DNA from 2 places in the Mycobacterium sp. NTMscope_MAC_12 genome. Region 2 is predicted to be linked to the other one. Evidence: predicted binding sites of a transcription regulator. Region 2 holds the regulator's gene; the other holds the start of a gene.
The links. Region 2 encodes LexA, which represses DNA repair genes until DNA is damaged. Its sites were predicted from a motif close to CGAACANNTGTTCG; they were not measured.

Region 1: ruvC (crossover junction endodeoxyribonuclease RuvC) is a predicted target of LexA. The motif match lies at 1,348-1,361, and genes of this name have one in related genera.

Annotation. Positions count from the first base shown of each region.
Region 1 is NZ_CDRJYY010000001.1:3,462,077-3,465,480, reverse strand. Features, by position in the region: gene AC0KS4_RS15645 (DUF4247 domain-containing protein) at 1-43, opposite strand, end outside; gene AC0KS4_RS15640 (DUF2617 family protein) at 40-555, opposite strand; gene AC0KS4_RS15635 (DUF4178 domain-containing protein) at 575-1,186, opposite strand; gene ruvC (crossover junction endodeoxyribonuclease RuvC) at 1,380-1,934, shown strand; gene ruvA (Holliday junction branch migration protein RuvA) at 1,931-2,530, shown strand; gene ruvB (Holliday junction branch migration DNA helicase RuvB) at 2,527-3,404, shown strand, end outside.
Region 2 is NZ_CDRJYY010000001.1:3,577,401-3,580,804, reverse strand. Features, by position in the region: gene AC0KS4_RS16330 (LGFP repeat-containing protein) at 1-1,323, shown strand, start outside; gene lexA (transcriptional repressor LexA) at 1,334-2,047, opposite strand; gene AC0KS4_RS16320 (LysM peptidoglycan-binding domain-containing protein) at 2,341-2,835, shown strand; gene nrdR (transcriptional regulator NrdR) at 2,988-3,404, shown strand, end outside.

The sequences.
Region 1 (3,404 bases), 120 kb from region 2:
CCGCCAGCAGACCGGCGATCACGAACAGGCGGGTTCGGCTCACGGTTGCCACCGGCTCGCGGTGTGAACCACCGTCCCGCCGGAGCCGGGCGGACGCCCCGGGTACAGATGCCATGTCTGCCAACGCCATCCGGCGCCGTCGGGCTCGGCGGCCAGCACGGTCAGCGCGGCGTCGTCGCCCGGGAACGTGCCGCCGAGCCAGCCCGCCCGTCGGGCGCAGCGGCCCCGCAGCTCGTGCGCGAGGCGGCGGAAGGCCGCCTCGTCGCGGGTGTCGGTGACCGATTGCAGGTGGTAGCCGGGCGCGTCGGTGCTCTCGGGCAGGGCCGCCCCGAGATTGCGTGCCGTGCAAGAGATTTCCTCGGAGAACCGGCCCGCGGCGTGCTCGACCGCGACGACGTGCGACGCGCCGAGCACCCCGAGCAGCAACGCCCCCGCGCCGCCCGGGTGCTCGAGGCGGCAGGCGGCCAGCGGCGGGGGGACCGGCGCGTTGAGCGCGAGTCCCAGCCGCTCCCCGGATACGTCCGCCGGGGTCACGGCGAGCTGATGAAGGGGCACCGGCCTGACCTCGCGCGCGTTAGGCGGGGCTGGGCGGGGGAGCCGCGTAGACGGTGAGTTCGCCGGGGGACACGGACTTTCCCGTCGACACCTCCCAGGGCATGTCCGCGGCCCAGCGCTCGAAGGAGAGCAGGACCGTCTCGTCGTCGCTGGTGCAGTCGACGAATTCCATCTCGCCGCCGGCCGGCAGCCCGGTGGTGCCTTCGGTCGTGTAGGAGGCGCGGCCGCGTTCGGTTTCGTGAAACATCACGCCGTCGACGACGTAGGGATCGCCGGGCCGCAGCGGCACGTCCTTGCGGGTGATCCACATCGCCAGTTCCAGCCGTCCGTCGTCCTCTTCGACGCTGAACCAGATCGGCTGCTCGCCGCCCTCGAGCAGGTGTTCCCACCACACGAACGGTCCCTCGCGGAAGGTGACCGACCCGCGCACGATGTAGTCGGTGCCGCCGTAGCTGACGATGGCGCCGGGGCCGAGCTGGCGGGGCCCGAACTGCGGCATCGCGTCCGACGCGAGCGGATCCGGGCGCCCGGCGCTCTGCGCCGGCCGCTTGGGGCGGCGCAAAGCGATGACGAGCACCACGATCGACGCGATGAACAGCACGATGGCGAGCATGACCAGCAGAGATCCCACGCGCAGCCTCCCGTTGCCACAATGCTTGAGCGAACGTGGGCTAAAGCTAACAGCTTTTTCGCGGGTCCGGCGCGGTAACCTCCCGGCCCGGAATCGGCCTGGAATCGGGGTGGCCGCCGCGTGTCGCACCCGGGGCGCGTCGGTGCCGGCCGCTAGGGTATCGAACAGCTGTTCTACTAGGTGGGAGCGGGTAATGCGGGTGATGGGCGTCGACCCCGGCCTGACCCGGTGCGGGTTGTCGGTCGTCGAGAGCGGGCGTGGGCGCAGCGTCGTCGCGCTCGACGTCGACGTGGTGCGCACCCCGTCGGACGCGCCGCTCGCCGAGCGGCTGCTGAAGATCAGTGACGCCGTCGAGCATTGGCTGGCCACCCACCAGCCGGACGTCGTGGCTATCGAGCGGGTGTTCTCCCAGCTGAACGTGTCGACGGTGATGGGCACCGCCCAGGCCGGCGGCGTGGTCGCGCTGGCGGCGGCCAAGCGGGGCGTCGACGTGCACTTCCACACCCCCAGCGAGGTCAAGGCCGCGGTCACCGGCAACGGCGCTGCCGACAAGGCCCAGGTTACTGCGATGGTCACCAGAATCCTTGCGCTGCAAGCGAAACCGACGCCGGCGGACGCCGCCGACGCGCTCGCGCTGGCGATTTGTCACTGCTGGCGGGCGCCGATGATCGCCCGGATGGCGGCGGCCGAGGCGCTGGCCGCCGAGCAGCGGCAGAAGTACCGGGCCAAGCTGAAGGCCGCCCGATGATCGCCGCGGTGCGCGGCGAGGTGCTCGAGGTGGCGCTCGATCATGTGGTGATCGAGGCCGCCGGTGTCGGCTACCGGGTGAACGCGACGCCGTCGACGCTGTCCACGCTGCGGACCGGGACCGAGGCGCGGCTGATCACGGCGATGATCGTCCGCGAGGATTCGATGACGCTGTACGGCTTCACCGACACCGACACCCGCGACCTGTTTTTGACCCTGCTGTCGGTGTCGGGGGTCGGGCCCCGGCTGGCGATGGCGACCCTGGCCGTGCACGACGCCGGCGCGCTGCGCCAGGCGCTGCATGACGGCGACGTCACCGCGCTGACCCGGGTGCCCGGGATCGGCAAACGCAGCGCCGAACGGATGGTCCTGGAGCTGCGGGACAAGGTGGGCGCGGCCGGCGCCGGCGCGGCGTCCGTGGCCACCGGTCTCAACGGCCACGCGATACGCGGGCCGGTGGTGGAGGCCCTGGTCGGCCTCGGCTTCGCCGTCAAGCAGGCCGAGGAGGCCACCGACAAGGTGCTGGCCGCCGAGCAGGACGCGACCACCTCCGGTGCGCTGCGCGCCGCCCTGTCGCTGCTGGGTAAGTCTCGATGACCCCCACCGAGGAAGACTGGTCCGACCGGGACGTCTCCGGCGCGCTGGCCCCCGGCGAGGGCGACGTCGACGTCAGCCTGCGGCCCCGCTCGCTGCGGGAGTTCATCGGCCAGCCGCGGGTGCGCGAACAGCTGCAACTGGTCATCGAGGGGGCCAAAAACCGCGGCGGCACACCGGATCACATCCTGCTGTCCGGCCCGCCGGGGCTGGGCAAGACGTCGCTGGCGATGATCATCGCGGCCGAGCTCGGATCCTCGTTGCGGCTGACGTCCGGGCCCGCGCTGGAGCGCGCCGGGGACCTGGCGGCGATGCTGTCCAATCTGGTCGAGCACGACGTGTTGTTCATCGACGAGATCCACCGCATCGCGCGGCCCGCCGAGGAGATGCTCTACCTGGCGATGGAGGACTTCCGGGTGGACGTGGTCGTCGGCAAGGGCCCCGGCGCGACGTCGATCCCGCTGGAGGTGGCGCCGTTCACCCTGGTCGGCGCGACCACCCGTTCCGGCGCGCTGACCGGCCCGCTGCGGGATCGGTTCGGCTTCACCGCGCACATGGACTTCTACGAGCCCCCCGAGCTGGAGCGGGTGCTGGCCCGCTCCGCCGGGATCCTGGGAATCGAACTCGGCGGTGATGCGGCCGAGGAGATCGCGCGCCGCTCGCGCGGCACGCCGCGGATCGCCAACCGGCTGTTGCGCCGGGTGCGGGACTTCGCCGAGGTGCGCGCCGACGGCGTGATCACCCGCGACGTCGCCAAGTCCGCGCTGGCGGTCTACGACGTCGACGAACTGGGTCTGGATCGGCTGGACCGGGCGGTGCTCTCGGCGCTGACCCGCAGCTTCGGTGGCGGCCCGGTCGGGGTGTCGACGCTGGCGGT
Region 2 (3,404 bases):
ACCGACGGCGGAATCGGTCCTTCCAGCCGGATCTGCACCTTCTCGGCCACCGACAAGCCGGTGATCTTCCGGACCGCCGAGCACGGCGCGTTCGTCGTGCGCGGGGCGATGAAGGCCGCCTGGGACAAACTTCGCGGTCCGGCCGGCAAACTGGGGGCGCCGGTCGGCGACCAGGCCGTGGACGGCGACGTGATCTCCCAGCAGTTCACCGGCGGCAAGATTTCGTGGAACCGGGCGAAGAACACGTTCAGCACGGATCCGTCCAACCTGGCGCCGTTGTTGAGCGGACTGCAGGTGTCGGGTCAGAACCAGCCGAGCAATGCGGCCATGCCGTCCCACGCCAACAAATTCGGCGGGCATTCGTGGTGGTGGCTGGCCGCGATACCGGTCCTGGTGCTGCTGGTGGTGTTGGTGTGGGTGCTGTTCGCATGGCGCCGGCGTCGCTCCGGGAGCGAGGATGCCGCCGGCTACGCGCCCGATCACGGCTATGACGCGGCCGACGCGCCCTGGGGGCCGGAGGAACCCGACCTCGCGAGCGAGCATTTCGCGCTCGGCGGGTCGCACGAACCCGAGCGGCCGACGGAGGCCGCGGCCACCGCGCGGGTCAGCTGGCAGCGTCAGGTTCCGACGGAGAGCGAATACGGGCTCGAGGAGGAGGACCCCGACGCGATCGACACCGACTCCATCCCCGTCGTGTCGGAGGAGATGCTGTCGGAGGCCGACTATCCCGACGCCGAAGCCGATTACACCGACTACACCGACGCCGTTCCCGAGGTCGCCGAGTCCGAGACCGCGGATGACGCCGCCTACGTCGACGCCGACTACGCGGACGCCGGCTACGTCGAGGACGAGTACGCAAAGGACGAGTATCCCGACGTCGCCGTTCCGCACACCCCGCCGGACGCCGAGGCCGTGACCGGTGCCCTGGAAACCGCCGGCCCCGAGGATGAGTATCCCGACGTCGCCGTGCTGGATGCGGAAGTCGAACCCGAAGAGGGTGTCACGGCGGAGCCCGACGTGTCCGGGGCCGCCGAGGCCGCGGCCTTCGCCGCCGGCGCGGCGCAGCGATCCGGCGGGCGGCACGCCGCCGCGGACGAGGAAGACGGCGCGGACAACGGGCTGGCGGGCCCGGATGGGCGTCCGACCATCCATCTGCCGCTCGACGACCCGTACCAGGCGCCCGACGGCTACCCGATCAAGGCGAGCGCTCGTTACGGCCTGTATTACACGCCGGGCAGCGACCTGTACCAGGACACGCTCCCCGAGATCTGGTTGTCCAGCGAAGAGGTCGCCTTGGCCAACGGCTTCACCAGGGCCGACTAGCCGCCGGTCGCTAGACCTTGCGGATCACCGTGACGACCTTGCCCAGCACGGACGCGTCGTTGCCCGGGATGGGGTCGAACGCCGGGTTGTGCGGCATCAGCCACACCTGACCGCCGGCGCGTTTGAACGTCTTGACGGTCGCCTCGCCGTCCAGCAACGCCGCGACGATGTCGCCGTTGTCGGCGACGTTCTGCTGGCGCACCACCACCCAGTCGCCGTCACAGATCGCGGCCTCCACCATCGAGTCACCCACCACCTTGAGCAGGAACAGCGTGCCCTCGCCGACCAGCTCACGCGGCAGCGGGAACACATCTTCGACGGCCTCTTCGGCGAGGATCGGTCCACCGGCGGCGATACGGCCCAGAACCGGGACGAACGTCGGTTCTGGCAACGCATCCGACCCGGCCACCTCGGTGGCGGGCGCCGCCACGTCGTCGTCGGCGCCGCGGACATCGACCGCCCGTGGGCGGTTGGGGTCGCGGCGCAAATACCCCTTGCGTTCCAGCGTGCGCAGCTGGTGGGCCACCGAGGACGTCGACGTCAGCCCGACGGCGTCGCCGATCTCCCGGATGCTCGGGGGATAGCCGCGGCTGGTCACCGAGGCGCGAATGACATTCAAAATGGTCCGCTGCCGTTCGGTCAGCGCGGAATCCACGGAGTGCAGCCGGCCGCCCGCTCCGGCCGGGCCGGTGTCGTTCGGGGAAGTGTCGTTGCTGTCGCCCATGACACTGAATGTAACGGCACCGCCGACAAGAATCAAACATGTGTTCGACTTGCGTGTCGCCCCGGCGCGCCGTGGCCGGAAAGACGCCGCCATCGGCCGAATCACAAATGTGTAACTCTTGCCGAGATCGGGTATTTGTGCCTCGTGACAGTGGTAGAGGCCGACGGAGTTGTCGGTGGCGTGATCTAGCGTTTTGCTCGTGCGACACGCTTCGCTCAAATGTTCGGGTTTCGAACACACGAGCGATTAGAGTCGAACACACGAGCGAGAGCTAGTTGACCGGAGGAACGCAGATGACAATCATCCACACGCTTGCGCCGCGTACCAGCAGTCTTCGGCGCCCGATCAACGGACCGGTGCAGGGCGTTCGGTACGGCAGGGACGGGCTGGCCCGCTCGCGGCGTCCCGCGCCGGCACGGCCGGCGGGCGCGCCGACGCGTTACTACGGCACCGGGGTCGCGATGTCGGTCGCCCCGCACCGCAGGCGCTCCGTCACGTGGCTGACGACGGTCGGTCTGGCATTGGCCGCCGGGGCGATCACCTTGTGGCTGGGTCTCGTCGCGAATGTCGGGCAGGTACTCAACGGTGACTCGACGAATTCGGCCGCGCCCGTACCGAACCGGCTCGCCGTCGTGCGGGTCGACGCGGGGGAGTCGCTGCAGGATGTCGCTCACCGCGTGGCGCCCGACGCGCCGGCCGCCCAGGTGGCCGACCGCATCCGTGAGCTCAACGACCTGAACTCGCCGACGCTGGTTGCGGGCCAAACGCTGATCGCTCCGATCGGCTGACGGCCGTTGTGCGACAACGGGTCCGGCCCGGCACGCGGCCGGCGCGCGTGGCGCGGCCCCGCGGACGGCGGCTCCGTTAGCCGCGCAGGTCAGCGCACAGGTACGCTCAAAGTTCTGCGGTACCCCGTTGTCGGCACGGTGAAGGAGCGGTCATGCACTGTCCCTTCTGCCGCCACCCGGATTCCCGGGTGATCGACTCGCGCGAAACCGACGAGGGGCAGGCGATCCGGCGCCGCCGGTCGTGCCCCGAGTGCGGAAAACGTTTCACCACCGTGGAAACCGCGGTCCTGGCGGTGGTCAAGCGCAGCGGCGTCACCGAGCCCTTCAGCAGGGAAAAGGTCATCAGCGGAGTCCGACGGGCCTGCCAGGGCCGTCAGGTGGATGACGACGCGCTGAATCTGCTGGCCCAGCAGGTCGAAGACACCGTGCGCGCCGTGGCTTCCCCGGAGGTCCCCAGCCACGAGGTCGGCCTGGCCATCCTGGGGCCGTTGCGTGATCTCGACGAGGTGGCGTACTTGCGGTTCGCCTCCGTGTATCGCTCTTTCGAATCCGCGGACGACTTCGAGCGC